Regions from separate parts of the Desulfitobacterium chlororespirans DSM 11544 genome, predicted to be linked through region 1. Evidence: riboswitches for the same ligand, from Rfam matches in the RefSeq annotation. Region 1 holds a riboswitch; each other region holds the start of a gene.
The links. Region 1 has a riboswitch for cobalamin ahead of BUA14_RS21765 (ABC transporter substrate-binding protein). Riboswitches for the same ligand answer to the same signal wherever they lie in the genome.

Region 1 (4,670 bases):
GATAATTTTTTCACGATGTCCTTAGAGGAAATTTGGTTCTATCACCAGGTTTTATTAAGGCGTGGAATTATTTTCCGCTCAAGAGAAATTGCGGTACGCCTAATTTGGGATGATGAACTTGAACTAAATCCGTTTTATAGACCTGGGTTAACGTTTCTTCCCGGAGCACGTCTTCTTTTTTACCCCAGGTAACGATTTCCCCTTGATCGAGCAGGAGAATCCGGTCGCAATACTGAGCCGCTATATTTAAGTCGTGCAGGACCATAATCACAGTGATGCCCAACTCGTCATGCCACTGGCGGACATGATCCATGACTAAGCATTGGTGGCCAATATCCAAATAGGTGGTGGGTTCATCCAGGATGAGTATCCGGGGTTCTTGAGCCATAGCCCGGGCCAGAGAAACCAGTTGGCGCTGACCGCCGCTTAGGGTGCTGACTTTTTGGGAGCGTTTAGGCCCAAGATTGAGTTTAACGAGTATGTTCTCCACCACAGCCCTGTCATGGGAGCTCAGGTCGGCAAAGGGTTTTAACCAGGGATAGCGCCCCATGGATACGATCTGCTCTACGGTAAAGGGCAGGGCAGGGGTACCCTCCTGCTCCAGAACGGCAATTTGGCGGGCCAGCTCTTTTGAGGTATGGGAGGAAAGTGGTCTGTCCATCAACAGAACCTTACCGGAACTAGGAGGCTGAAGGCCGCTGATGGTACGGATCAGAGTCGATTTACCGCTGCCATTGGGGCCGATAATGCCAAACATATCTCCCTGGCTGATGGCAAAGGAAAGGTTCCGCAACACAGCAAAGGAGCCATAATGTTGATTAAGGTTCTGAATCTCGAACAGGTTCATCCTAACCCCTCCTTAAACCACTTTTTAACAGATATGCGAAAAAGGGTGCGCCCACAAAGGCTGTAATCGCTCCGATGGGAATCTCCTGAGATTGGAGCAGGGTTCTGGCCATGGTATCCGACCACAAAAGGAAGATTGCTCCCGCTAAAGTAGACACCGGCAAGAGGATTCGGTGGTCAGGTCCCACGAGGAGGCGCATGAGATGGGGAATGATCAGGCCGACAAAGGCGATGATCCCCACCATGGAGACTGCGGCCGTGGCCAATAACGAACCGACGATGAGAATGGCAATTTTCTTGCGCTCCACGTTGATTCCCAGGTGAGTTGCTGCTCTTTCCCCTAAAGCGATGACATTCAGCTCCCGGCTTTGCAAGAGAAGATAAGCCAAGCCGAGCAGAAAATAAGGGAGAAGGATCAGGACATTCTGCCAGCTGCTGTTGGCGAGACTGCCCATCATCCAGAAAATAATCTGCTGCATCTGCTCGCCGGAAACGGCAATCAGAAGAGAGAGAAAAGCGCTCAACAAAGCCTGCACTACCACACCGGCCAGGATTAAGGTTTCCCGCTCAAACTGACCATGCTGTCTGGATAAAGAGAAGACAAAGGCCAGAGAAATAAGCCCTCCGGCAAAGGCGAAGAGAGGCAGGGCCGATTGACCGAAGAAAGAAAAGCTGCGAAAAAAAAGGATAGCGGAGGCGGCGCCAATGGCAGCTCCGGAAGAGACCCCCAAGATATAGGGATCAGCCAAAGGATTGCGCAGAATCCCTTGAAAGGCCACTCCCGAGGTTGCCAGCATGGCCCCAACGATGAGGGCTAAAAAGACCCGGGGCAGGCGCAGATTCCAAACGATGGATTCCTGGGCTGAGGACCAGCTGTGGTCAAAGCTCAAAAAAGGCAGATGGTTTAAAATGATCTTCCAGGTCAGATGAAAAGGCAGGGAGACGGAGCCGGTCATCACACAGATGACAACGGAAAGAAGCAGGAGCAGGGATAAGCCCAAAATCCAGGGTATGCTTTTGGGGAAAGTTCGGGAATTCATCTTTATGTTATCCTCCTTAACTTCAGTCAATAAGCTCTCTCCCCATACGGATGATAAGACCACCCTTGCCAAGGGCTGAAGAGTCAGAAACGCTCCGGATAAAGGGCTTTAGCGATGGTCTCCAAGCCGTCGACGATCCGGGGACCGGAGCGGGTCACCATATCGCTGTCCAGATCGTAAATCCGGTCATTGCTGACAGCATCGATGGCTTGCCAAGCCGGACGGCCGGCGATGGTGGCCTTCACATTATCCATGTAGTAGGAGTAGGTGCTCAGGATGACCTGAGGGTTCTTCTCAATCACCTGCTCCTCGCTGTATTGTGCCCAATCTTGAACATCACTTGCGATATTGATGCCACCTGCTTTGGTGATGAGTTCGTTAAGAAAGGTTCCTGCACCGGCGGTAAAAAGACCTGGATCCACTTCAATCCATACCCTGACCCGAGCAGATTCCTTGATGGCCTCTACTTTATCGGCAATGGCTTGTTCCTTTGCTTTCATTCCCTGGAGCACAGCCTGGGCCCGTTCCTGAGTATTGGTAATGTATCCCAGTTTTTCGATGGTTTGATAGGTGCTTTCCAGACTTTGGGGGTTTAAATGAGCTACAGGTATCCCCAAGCTGCGCAGAGAGTTAACAAAGCTGTCCTTATGCATTCCTGTCAGGACCAAATCCGGTTTGAGCTCAATGAGCTGCTCCATATTGGGGTTTAAACTGTCTTCAAAAATATATTCTGCGTTCCCCTGAATACCCACCGGATAATTATCGTACACAGTTAAGCCGATCAGCTTGCGATCCAGGCCCAGGGCGCTTAAGATCTCTGTGGAGGGCGGGGCCAGACAGATAATGCGTTGAGGTTCTTTTTCCAGAGTGGTGGCCACACCCGTATCATCTGTGTAGGTTAAAGGGTAGCTTGCAGCCTGGATGGTATCTTGCCCGGAGGGCGCTTCAGGAGGAGCGGCACCTTGCTGTGGGGATGAATTGCAGCCGCTGAGCAAAAGTAAGGTCACCCATAGGGTTATCAGCAGGGTGAGTGCCTGTTTTTTTCTATTCATTTTTGTGCTCCTTTCGAGTTGGGGTGGAAAGATCAAGAAAAACCTTTTATCGCCAGGATAAAAGGTTTTTGCTGCATTAGTGAATTCTTGCAGCGCCTCTATCCTGTCCTCGAGGAAGGTCGCTGATGATTAGGCAGGTTCCTGACTAAAAGTGATCACTCACTCAATTCACAGTGGCGGGACCGTGCCGGAATTGAACCGGCTTCCCTTTTAACTCTCTCCCGAAAGGATTGAGTACCTAATTCTATTGTATTGAATTAAGACAATTATAAGGCATTCGTCCGGTAATGCCAAGGTTTGTTTAGTGCCTGCTTTCCTGGTGATTAAAGAATGGTTTTCAGCAACCGCGTAAATACTAAGGACGAAGATTCGATAGCACTGTCGGAAAGTATAAACTTGCGTTATCTGCTTTCTAAGCATAAGTGCAACCAGCGGCTTCGCCTCACTGGGGTTATAAATCAAAGGCTCGGTGAAGTCGGGTTTTCTTTAAAAATTCACGGCAGGGGGATGTAAGCATGAAAGATATGCTCAAGAAGGGTTTAGCCTTGGGGTTAGGTTTCGCTGTGGTGAGCAAAGAACAAATTGAGAAGGTTGTGGATGAATTGGTAAAGAAAGGAGAGCTGTCCGCCAATGAATCCAAGGAATTAATGAATGAGTTGATCCAAAAAGGCGAGGATCAGCAGAATGAGATTCAGGTCAAGCTTAAGGAACAAGTGCAAAAAATCCTGGCGGAGCTTAACCTTCCTACCAAAGCAGACATCGAAAGGCTGGAAAACCGCATCGCTCAATTGGAAAACGGGACCCATGATTAGCAGAAAAATTCGTCATGTTCATCGCTATCAAGAAGTAGCCACGGTATTGGCCCGTAATGGATTCAGCCTCATCCTGGAAGAGATGGGGCTTATTAATTTTATCTCTTTTTCCAGGCGGATCCGGAGGCGGGAGGAAGCAGTGGATCCCATAACTCTCGGTCAGCGCCTGCGTAACGCCTTAGAGGAGTTGGGACCTACTTATGTCAAGATTGGACAAATAGCCAGCACCCGGCCGGATATTATTCCCGATTACCTCATTACGGAACTGGAAAAATTGCAGGACCAAGTTCCGCCCTTTTCTTTTGCCGAAGTCAGTCAAATTATTGAAGCCGAGTTGGGGGCCCTGCCTCAGGATATTTTCCAGCATTTTGAGGAAGAGCCACTGGCCGCAGCCTCTATTGGCCAAGTTCACCGTGCCGTTCTCCAATCAGGGGAAAGTGTTGCGGTAAAAATCCAGCGTCCCCGTATTGCCCAGAAGATCGAAACGGATCTGGAAATACTTTTGGATTTGGCTGCTTTGGCGGAAAAGCGTATGGATTGGGCAGCCCTGTATCATGTGCGGGATATGGTGGAGGAATTCGCCAATTCCTTGCGCAATGAATTAAACTATGAAATTGAAGGCAATAATGCGGAACGAATCAGAAAGCAATTTCAAGGGGATTCCTCCATTCACATTCCCAAGGTCTATAAAGAGTACTCCACCAAAAAAGTTTTGACTTTGGAATACATTCAGGGAGTCAAGCTCAGCCAATTCCAGACTCTTGAGGCCCTGGGTTATAATCGGAAGGAACTGGCAGAAAATCTGATTAAAGCGATGTTCAAGCAAATCTTAATCGAGGGGTTTTTTCATGGGGATCCTCATCCGGGCAATATCTTCGTTTTGCCCCAACAGGTGATTTCCTTAATCGATTTTGGCATGA
Region 2 (4,670 bases), on a different contig from region 1:
TTTTGAGACATGAACACAGCACCTCCCGTTTATGTAGCGGCCCCATTCAAACAGGTGCGTTCAAAACGCCAATGCTTCGGGCAGGCGTTTCAGACGCACCTGTTCTGATAGAGCGTTCAGCTTGATTGGCTTTATGGGTTGATTGACCACTCCGTAATATTGCCAAACAGCCCAAATTCATAACCATGGGAATGCATCAGTTGGTTGCCGATATTCACCTTATCATTGACAAGATACAAATGGTCCACCCGGGCCAACCAAACGATGGGAACGTCACCAAGGGGGCTGAAACCGGTTTTTCCATCCCATTGGGCCAGTTTCCAGTACTTGTTGGCTTCCTCCTGGGTAGATGCATGCATGGCTTTATCCAGATGATCATCCACTACAGGATGTATATAGTGAGTCATATTGTTATAACCGTGATTAAGTACCTTCGAGGAATACATGGTATACAATTGATGAGGGTGAAGCCGCCCGCCTCCCCATAAGCAGGCATTGGCCTTGCCCTGGATAAATATTTCATCCCAGGTAGCACCAATGAGATTGATCTTAATACCCAGGCTAAGGGCCTGATCGGCAACAGCTAAGGCGATGTCGCCGCGCAGCTGGTCACTGGAAGGAAAATATAAATCAAATTCTGCCTTCAGCCCGTCCTTCTCGACGATGCCATCCTTGTTGGTATCGGCCCAGCCGGCATCTGCCAGCAACTGTTTGGCCTCTTCAACCCGGCCATCCTCAATGACCGTTTTTTCATTAAACCAGGGTGTGCCGTCCACAATGGAATAGGCAGCCTTTCCGTATCCGTCCATGGTCACATCAATAATTCCCTGACGGCTTAACCCGATGTTCAATGCCTGGCGGATGGCCAAATGAGAGGTAATATCATTGCCGACTTTGACCTCGTTGGCGTTGATATACCCGGTTCCGCCGCTGGGCAGGACAGGAAGAGTAATCCCTCTGGAATCAACGCTTTCCAGAACGTGTAAAGTCATCCCCGGTAGGGTTTGCCCGGCAAATTTGGGAGGAATGTAACAAATATCAACTTGACCGGCCTTGGCCGCTGCAAAAGCGGCATCCTCTTCCAGCAGCAGGAAGGTGAGTTTCTTGAAGTGAGGCTCCTCACCATACCAATAAGGGTTATAGTCCATGATGATTTGTTCGCCGTCATTATACTGGGTTACCTGATAGGGTCCGGAGCCAATGGGATTTTTGGAATAATTGTCATCATAAATATGTTTAGGCACAATACCGATTTCGGAAAGCTGACTGACAAATGTGGAACGTGGCTCTTGCAAAGTAAACACGATGGTATCCTTGCCTGTAATCTCCATTTTATCCACAAAGGAAAGGTCAAAGGCGATGCCGTCTTCTTTCAGCATTTCATAGGTAAACAGGACATCCTCTATGGTAACCGGGTCGCCGTTGGAAAATTTGGCATCATTGCGGATTTTGAAGGTCCAGGTAGTGCCGTCTTTACTCGTCTCAAAAGATTTGGCAAGATCGCCGACAAAGGTTAAGTCCTTCGTGGCTTTAAGCAGCGAGCTGTGGGTTAAGCGGATTTGTCCGATAGCACCCCAGGTCTTTTTCGGATCGAACATCCCATAATCGGCCATTCCCACAGCCAGGACCAGTTCCTCCTTCTTCCCCTCCTCCGGCGCCTTTGAAGTCGTCGGGGAGGGACTGCACCCAGGCAGGCCAACCAAAAGAACGACAACCAGCAGAATCAGCAGGGGAGCGAACCGCTTCCGAAGCAAATGTAACTTGGGCTTGTTCATCTTTTCTACCTCCATAAAAATAGTTAACTCCCTTACCTGCACCTTTGCTCATGGGCGGGGAAACTCCGCTCCTCCCGGCAATTTAGGTATGCTCAAGTAAGTTAGCTGCCTCTAACTATAAAAAAACTCTTATATAATTTCAATTTCTTTCAGCTAATCTTTAGAATTCTTCAGAATCACTGACCCAAAATCATTGACCCAAAACAAAAAAACCTTTTCCAAACGGAAAGGGCTTTCTATCCTGTATTTAATAATAGTGTTCTGAACACGATATCCACCTCCCTAACATCCCGTAGGTTGTTTCGAATCCGGGGCATGAGCAGGTCTCCTGGCTTAAGTTCCTCATTAACTCCCGTCTTCCCGGATATAACTATCCAGTGACCTTATGGTGAGTTAACTCCCTTCTACAGTGGCGGGCACCGCGTCAGCTTTGACTGACTTCCCTTAAGATTTTTCCTCTGAAAAATCGTACTCGTCCCCATATGAAATTATAGATAGAATAAGAAATTTCTTGCCCAATTTCAATGCATTTTAGAGAATCTTTAGAATTCTTCAGAATTACCTTCTTCAGAATCACTCAATCTAAAACAAAAAAAGCGGATACCTCCTGCACGGGGATATCCCTTCTTTTCTTGAAAGCTTAGCCCGAAAGCAATGCCTCATAGCTGCACAGGCTGGTCAGGCGCCCCTGTTCGGTCAGTTTGACCACGCTGTTGTTTAACTCAATACATCCTTCCTTTTGCAAAAGGGCTATCAGATTTTTTGTAAGCTCCCCATCCAGGCGCAAATAACTTTGTATCTCAGCAAGGTTTGCTTCACTTTCCTCATGGTGATAAAGATGAAACAACAGTATCATTTTCGCAAAGCCTATTTTTTGATTGCGGCGTCTGCTCAGCGTGCTCACAAGCCCCCGGCCGGGAGCAAAGATAAAGACCAGCAAGAAAGAAATTCCCGTCATCATGGCCATACAACCGGCGATGGATACGTCCAGCAGGGCTGCCGCCCGATAGCCTAATAAGCCGTTGATGGCCCCGATCGCTCCGCTTAAAATCAACATCCGCTTTAAATCATCGGTAAGCAGATAGGCCGTAACCGGTGGGCCAATCATAAACGCTACCACCAAAATGGAGCCCACCGCCTGAAAAGCCCCTACCGTGGTAAGGGAAACCAGGGTCATCAGGCCGTAATGGACCAGGGTCGGCGCAAAACCCAACACAGAGGCCAGCATGGGATCGAAGGTGGCAAGTTTCAGCTCCTTGAAGAAGATGATGATCACCGCCAGGTTAATAAGCAAAAGAGCCCCTGTGGTATGAATGGCTTTCGCGCCGAGATCCACTCCCCCCACGATCATGCGGTCAAAGGGAGCAAAGGCCAGCTCCCCCAGCAGCACCGAATCAGTGTCCAAATGCACTGAACCCGCATAGCGCGTAATCAAGATAATGGCTATGGAAAAGAGGAGAGGGAATACGATACCGATGGCTGCATCTTCCGCCAAAAGCCGCGTACGCCCCAGCATTTCCGTCAGCCATACGGTGACGACGCCCATTAACGCCGCACCGGCGATCAGAAACGAGGAGGAAAGATCATGGGTGACGAAAAAGGCCAGCACAATGCCCAGCAGAATCGTATGGGTGATGGAATCCGACATCATGGCCATTTTCCGCAGCACCAGAAAGACACCGGGCAGAGCGCAGGCCACCGCCACAATGACGGCAATGAGTTGTATTTCAAATTGTGGGGACATCAGGCCCACTCCCTTCCAGTTTCAGCATCAGCTTATTCTTCCTGTGCCGGTATACCCTGTGCAGAATACCTCTTCCCGGAGCAAACAGAACACTGATCACAACGAGGAGACTGGCGCACACCACAATGGCCGGTCCTGTGGGCAATTTAGGCACCGCAGAGCTGGCGGCGGTTCCCACCACACCGGACACAGCGCCGAAAGCGGCGGCAAGCCAAACCATCACCCCTAACTTATTGGTCCATTGGCGGGCGGCTACGGCCGGACTAATCAACAGTGCACTCATGAGAATGACCCCTACCGTCTGCAGACCGATGATAATGGTCAATACAATCATAAACGACAGCAGTAAGTTCAGCTTTTTGGGGGAAAAGCCCAGATTATGGGCAAAATCACTGTCAAAGACAAAGAGTTTAAATTCTTTCCAGAACACCAGGACAAGGAGCAGCAAAACCGCACCGCAGACGCTCATCAGGATAATGTCCCTTTGCAGTAAGGTGGAAGCCTGGCCGAAAATGAAGCGCTTGAGCCCTGCCTGGTTGGAATTGGGGATCTTTTGCACATAAGTCAGCAGAACCATCCCCAAGCCGAAGAAGAAGGACATCACCAGGGCCAGAGCGCTGTCAAATTTGATGCGGGTGTGCCGGACAATACCCACGATCAGCGCCGTGGCGATCAGTCCGGAGAGCAAGGCCCCCAGAAGCAGGATTTCCGTATTTTTGCTGCCGAGCAGGATAAAGGCGATGACCACGCCGGGCAGGGCGGAGTGGGAAACCCCGTCGCCCAGAAGGCTTTGCTTCCGCAATACGGCAAAGCTTCCCAATACCCCGCTGATCATCCCCAAAAGAGCCGAACCCAAGGACACTGTTTGAAACGTATAGTCATTAAGTAAGGCAAGCCAAGTGTTCATATCACACAACGCTCCTCAAAAGGGCACCGGTACTCCGGTAAGCCATTTTCAAGTTTTCCTCATGAAAAACCTCTTCCACCGGTCCGCTGGCAATCACCCGCAGATTGATCAGGGTCACCCAGTCGAAATAATCGGCCACTGTCTGAAGATCGTGATGGACCACCACCACGGTTTTTCCCTGCTCTTTGAGTTCCTTCAGGAGCAAGACAATGGCTTTTTCCGTTTGGGCATCCACTCCTTTGAA
Region 3 (4,670 bases), on a different contig from region 1:
TGGCCGAGTGGTTAAAGGCGGCAGACTGTAAATCTGTTCCGAAAGGTACGGTGGTTCGAATCCATCTCTACCCACCACTAAACATCGCGGAGTGGAGCAGCGGTAGCTCGTCGGGCTCATAACCCGAAGGTCGTCGGTTCAAATCCGGCCTCCGCAACCAAGCTTTAAATCAGCAGCAGTTGATTTAAATAGAAAGCATAGGGATGTCGCCAAGCGGTAAGGCACCAGACTTTGACTCTGGCATTCGTAGGTTCGAATCCTGCCATCCCTGCCATTTATGAGCCATTAGCTCAGTCGGTAGAGCACCTGACTTTTAATCAGGGTGTCCCGCGTTCGAGTCGCGGATGGCTCACCATTTTCTTTAGAGCATGTCAGGGACATGCGGGTGTAACTCAGTGGTAGAGTGTCACCTTGCCAAGGTGAAAGTCGCGAGTTCGAATCTCGTCACCCGCTCCAAGTAATGCGCTCGTAGCTCAGCTGGATAGAGCGTCTGACTACGAATCAGAAGGCCAGGGGTTCGAATCCCTTCGAGCGCACCATTTAAATCAGAAGAAATCCTCGATGCCGTTATAGCTCAGTTGGTAGAGCGCATCCTTGGTAAGGATGAGGTCACCGGTTCAAATCCGGTTAACGGCTCCATAAAACAATGCGGGAGTGGCGGAACTGGCAGACGCGCACGTTTGAGGGGCGTGTGGGTAACACCGTATGGGTTCAAGTCCCATCTTCCGCACCAAAAAGTAGGATTACGGAGAAGTACTCAAGTGGCTGAAGAGGACGGTTTGCTAAACCGTTAGAGTGGGTAACTGCTGCGAGGGTTCGAATCCCTCCTTCTCCGCCAGTATAAATCAATATTCCTCGATAGCTCAATGGTGGAGCAACCGGCTGTTAACCGGTAGGTTGCAGGTTCGAGTCCTGCTCGGGGAGCCATGGCAGGGTAGCCAAGTGGTCTAAGGCAAGTGGTTCATACCCGCTCATTCGAGAGTTCAAATCTCTCCCCTGCTACCACACCTGCGGGTGTAGCTCAATGGTAGAGCACTAGCCTTCCAAGCTAGCTACGTGGGTTCGATTCCCATCACCCGCTCCATAGACAGGTTAAACCGTACTGATCTCAGTACGGTTTTTTGCTGCTTATTTGCTTATTTTCATGTTTAGCGCCGGGACCGGGCTTCAACCAGTACGCATTCATGAGCAATCAGCTGCATTTGGTTTGCGCGCCCCTTCAGCAAGGCTTCATTGCTTTCGGCGCCAGGCTGCATCCAGACTCTTTTGATACCTAATTGGGCACATTGGTCAATAATTTGTTCCGATATCTGAGGAGGGACGATGAGGCTGACCACGTCGGGGCGAACAGGCAAGGCGCTTAAAGAGGGGAAACAAGGCTCTCCTTCCAGCTCAGAGAGCTTAGGATTAATGGGATACACCGTATAGCCGCATTGTTTGAGTTTATGGTAGACCTTTGTGCCAAATTTGGTCGGATCTTTAGAGACCCCGACTACTGCCCAGATCTCCTGCTCTAAGAATTCTTGAATATCGTTTTGCATATTTTTTCCTCCTTGGATTAATTTCTATATCCTATATTACTTGCAAGTAAACAAATTATATCAAATTTTTTTAGGAAAGCCAGAAGGGGAAGTTAGTTAAAGCTGACTCACAAGTAATTAATAGAAAATATGATAAAAGCCCAAAAAACTATTGACCTTAAAATAAGGTTATGATATCGTCGACTATAGTAAGAAAAATCAAATAATGTCTCAAGTGTCTTCTAAGATGTACAGTCTTAGAGGAAGGATAGGGAATCGGGTGAGAGTCCCGAACGGAACCGCCGCTGTATGCGTTGAGGCTGCGCTCGTCGATGAAAATCGGTCACTGGGAAACTGGGAAGGCTGAGCGAAGCCGCAGGAGGAAACTCCATAAGCGTAAGTCAGAAGACCTGCTTGGAATTGCTCTGTTTATCGATTGGTGGATGTCAGAGCTCTTATTTCCTATTCTGTAGAAAAACGGTTGCTACAACAAAAGTTGCAGTAACCGTTTTTATATTTTTTAAAGTAACTTTTGGGTGTCGGAGGGAGTTTTCCAGATGAATCAAGCGCGATTTCATAAGGATAAATTGGTGAGCGCAATAAAATGATAGGGGATGGAAGAGTGAAACAGAAGCACCGGGATATCCACCGGCAGGGCGAAGAAGAAGCACACGAACACCACCGTGGCTTCCGGCATGAGCATGGCGGGTGGCTTTCTATCGATTATTTGGCTTATTCCTCTAAGATCAGGCACTGGAATCCCACTTTCAAGGTCATTCTTGCTTTATTGACGATCCTTCTGTGCATTGCACTTAACAATGTGTATGTTTCTGTCGTTGTAATTCTCTCAATGGCTTATTTGGTCATTGAGGTCGGAGGACTTGCCTTCCATGATTATCTGTCGGTACTGACCATTCCCTTGACGTTTATTCTAATCAGCATCCTTGCCGTTGTGGTTGATTTTTCAGGCCAACCATCGGGCGAATATAACTTGTATCTTGGCTTCACTTATCTCTATACCACGACGGATATGCTTAAAAACGGCGTCTTCCTGATGCTGAAGATTATCGCATCAATTAGCGGACTCCAACTGATGATCTTGACGACTCCCTCTTCCGAAATTATAGCTGTGATGAAAAAGACCCATTTGCCTAAGGACTTTATCGCTCTGATGAATATGATTTACCGGTACATCTTCATTTTACTGGAGGTGTTCGCAAAGATGAAAAACGCCGCAGAATCACGACTGGGCTATCGCGATTTAAAGACATCCTATTTTACGTTCAGCAGCGTCGCCAGCAACATGTTCGTCCTGTCACTGAAAAAAGCGAACGCTTATTATGATGCGATGGAGGCCAGATGCTACGACGGGGAATTGATGTTTCTGGAGGAAGATAAGAAAATCGAAATCAGGTTGATCGTTTCGGGGGCGATTTACATCCTGTGTTTATTGCTGCTCTGGTACCTGACAAGATAAGCGGAGGCGTTTTATGAAGAACAGAATTCTGAAGGTGGAGAATCTCCACTATGTCTATGGAAACGGAAAGCCCGCGTTGGACGGTGTCAACGTGGAAATCTTTGCAGGAGAAAAAATTGCTGTACTGGGTGCCAACGGGTCGGGAAAATCAACATTCTTTCTCAACTTAAACGGTGTTTACACCCCTGCTCTTGGAGAAATTATCTATCGGGAACTGCCCGTCAATAAAAAAACTCTGAACGAGCTGCGTAAAAACATCGGCATCGTCTTTCAAGACGCAGACAATCAGATCATCGCCTCCACAGTCCGGGCGGAGGTTGGCTTCGGCCCGATGAATTTAAGGCTTCCGAAAGAAGAGGTCATTGAACGTGTGCAAGAGGCTCTGGCCTATATGAACCTCTCGGGCTTCGAGGATCGACCGCCCCACTATTTGAGCGGTGGTGAAAAGAAGCGCGTAAGCATTGCCGATATTGTGGCGATGAAATCAGAGGTAATGATTTTCGACGAACCGACCGCATCACTGGACCCTTTGAACGCCATGATGCTGGAAGAAGTGCTGTTAAAGCTGAGCGCTGAAGGTAAGACTATGTTGATTTCCACCCATGACGTGGATTTTACTTACAGATGGGCTGAACGTGTTCTTGTCTTCTGCGGTGGGAAAATCATTGCTGATGGGACGCCCCTGGAAATATTCTGTAATTTGGAGATTTTAAAACAGGCAAATTTGAAACAGCCAGCCATGCTGGAGGTCTATAAACTGCTTGTCGATAAAAAGATTCTGCCGGACACGCAGGCTTATCCGAAAAACGCCCAGGAACTAAAAGCAATCTTGGAGAACCATGATATGGTTTTAAGCAATTTAGCTTAAAAATACATACAAGGAGGAAAGAATATGAAAAGAAACCAAAAATTTATTCTCAGTCTCTCTATTCTCGTTTCCCTCTTATTTGGGATCACGCCGTCAGCCCAGGCGATGCACATTATGGAGGGCTATTTACCGCCAACATACGCTATTCTTTGGGGCGTTATAGCCCTACCGTTCTTAGTGGCGGGTTGGTTTTCCATTAGGAAAACATTAAAAGAGAACCGTAGATCGATCACCATCCTTGCCATAGCAGGGGCATTCATTTTTGTAATTTCATCTTTAAAAATTCCCTCGGTCACCGGTAGCTGTTCACATATGACTGGAACAGGGCTGGGCGCGATTTTATTCGGGCCAAGCGCTGTCGCCATCTTGGGCATCATCGTGCTGATTTTCCAGGCTATTCTACTCGCTCATGGCGGCCTTACAACACTTGGTGCCAACACGTTTTCCATGGGTATCGCCGGTCCATTCGTCGCCTTCGGTATCTACAAACTGTGTCAGGCGCTGAAGATCAATAAATACGTGGGAATTTTTCTCGCGGCGTCTATCGGCGACTTATTCACTTACTGCGTCACAAGCATTCAGTTGGCCTTGGCATTTCCATCCGCACAGGGCGGTGTTGCAGCCTCCGCCATTAAATTCCTAACCGTTTTTGCCCCCACCCAGGTACCCCTGGCTATTGTTGAAGGCATTTTAACCGTTCTGATCATTATGGGTCTTGAAACATACGCAAAATCTGAATTGACTGCCCTTGGCTTTTTAAAAGGAGGCTTAAAATATGAAAAGTAAAAAACCTACAGTTATCATT

Region 2: another riboswitch for cobalamin. It lies ahead of BUA14_RS09970 (ABC transporter substrate-binding protein); the one in region 1 lies ahead of BUA14_RS21765 (ABC transporter substrate-binding protein).
Region 3: another riboswitch for cobalamin. It lies ahead of cbiQ (cobalt ECF transporter T component CbiQ); the one in region 1 lies ahead of BUA14_RS21765 (ABC transporter substrate-binding protein).

What each region holds. Positions count from the first base shown of each region.
Region 1 covers NZ_FRDN01000015.1:75,041-79,710, forward strand. Annotated here, with positions in the region: gene BUA14_RS21755 (ABC transporter ATP-binding protein) at 68-847, opposite strand; gene BUA14_RS21760 (FecCD family ABC transporter permease) at 849-1,886, opposite strand; gene BUA14_RS21765 (ABC transporter substrate-binding protein) at 1,970-2,938, opposite strand; cobalamin riboswitch at 3,054-3,195, opposite strand; gene BUA14_RS21775 (phasin family protein) at 3,454-3,750, shown strand; gene BUA14_RS21780 (ABC1 kinase family protein) at 3,743-4,670, shown strand, end outside.
Region 2 covers NZ_FRDN01000006.1:341,435-346,104, reverse strand. Annotated here, with positions in the region: gene BUA14_RS09975 (ABC transporter permease) at 1-11, opposite strand, end outside; gene BUA14_RS09970 (ABC transporter substrate-binding protein) at 132-1,775, opposite strand; cobalamin riboswitch at 2,077-2,266, opposite strand; gene BUA14_RS09965 (metal ABC transporter permease) at 2,416-3,519, opposite strand; gene BUA14_RS09960 (metal ABC transporter permease) at 3,503-4,426, opposite strand; gene BUA14_RS09955 (metal ABC transporter ATP-binding protein) at 4,428-4,670, opposite strand, start outside.
Region 3 covers NZ_FRDN01000021.1:76,745-81,414, reverse strand. Annotated here, with positions in the region: tRNA gene BUA14_RS25470 (tRNA-Tyr) at 1-77, shown strand, start outside; tRNA gene BUA14_RS25465 (tRNA-Met) at 86-160, shown strand; tRNA gene BUA14_RS25460 (tRNA-Gln) at 200-274, shown strand; tRNA gene BUA14_RS25455 (tRNA-Lys) at 280-355, shown strand; tRNA gene BUA14_RS25450 (tRNA-Gly) at 382-456, shown strand; tRNA gene BUA14_RS25445 (tRNA-Arg) at 463-539, shown strand; tRNA gene BUA14_RS25440 (tRNA-Thr) at 564-639, shown strand; tRNA gene BUA14_RS25435 (tRNA-Leu) at 649-733, shown strand; tRNA gene BUA14_RS25430 (tRNA-Ser) at 748-838, shown strand; tRNA gene BUA14_RS25425 (tRNA-Asn) at 853-927, shown strand; tRNA gene BUA14_RS25420 (tRNA-Ile) at 929-1,005, shown strand; tRNA gene BUA14_RS25415 (tRNA-Gly) at 1,011-1,084, shown strand; gene BUA14_RS25410 (CoA-binding protein) at 1,149-1,541, opposite strand; cobalamin riboswitch at 1,737-1,952, shown strand; gene cbiQ (cobalt ECF transporter T component CbiQ) at 2,143-2,997, shown strand; gene BUA14_RS25400 (energy-coupling factor ABC transporter ATP-binding protein) at 3,011-3,865, shown strand; gene BUA14_RS25395 (energy-coupling factor ABC transporter permease) at 3,890-4,651, shown strand; gene BUA14_RS25390 (energy-coupling factor ABC transporter substrate-binding protein) at 4,641-4,670, shown strand, end outside.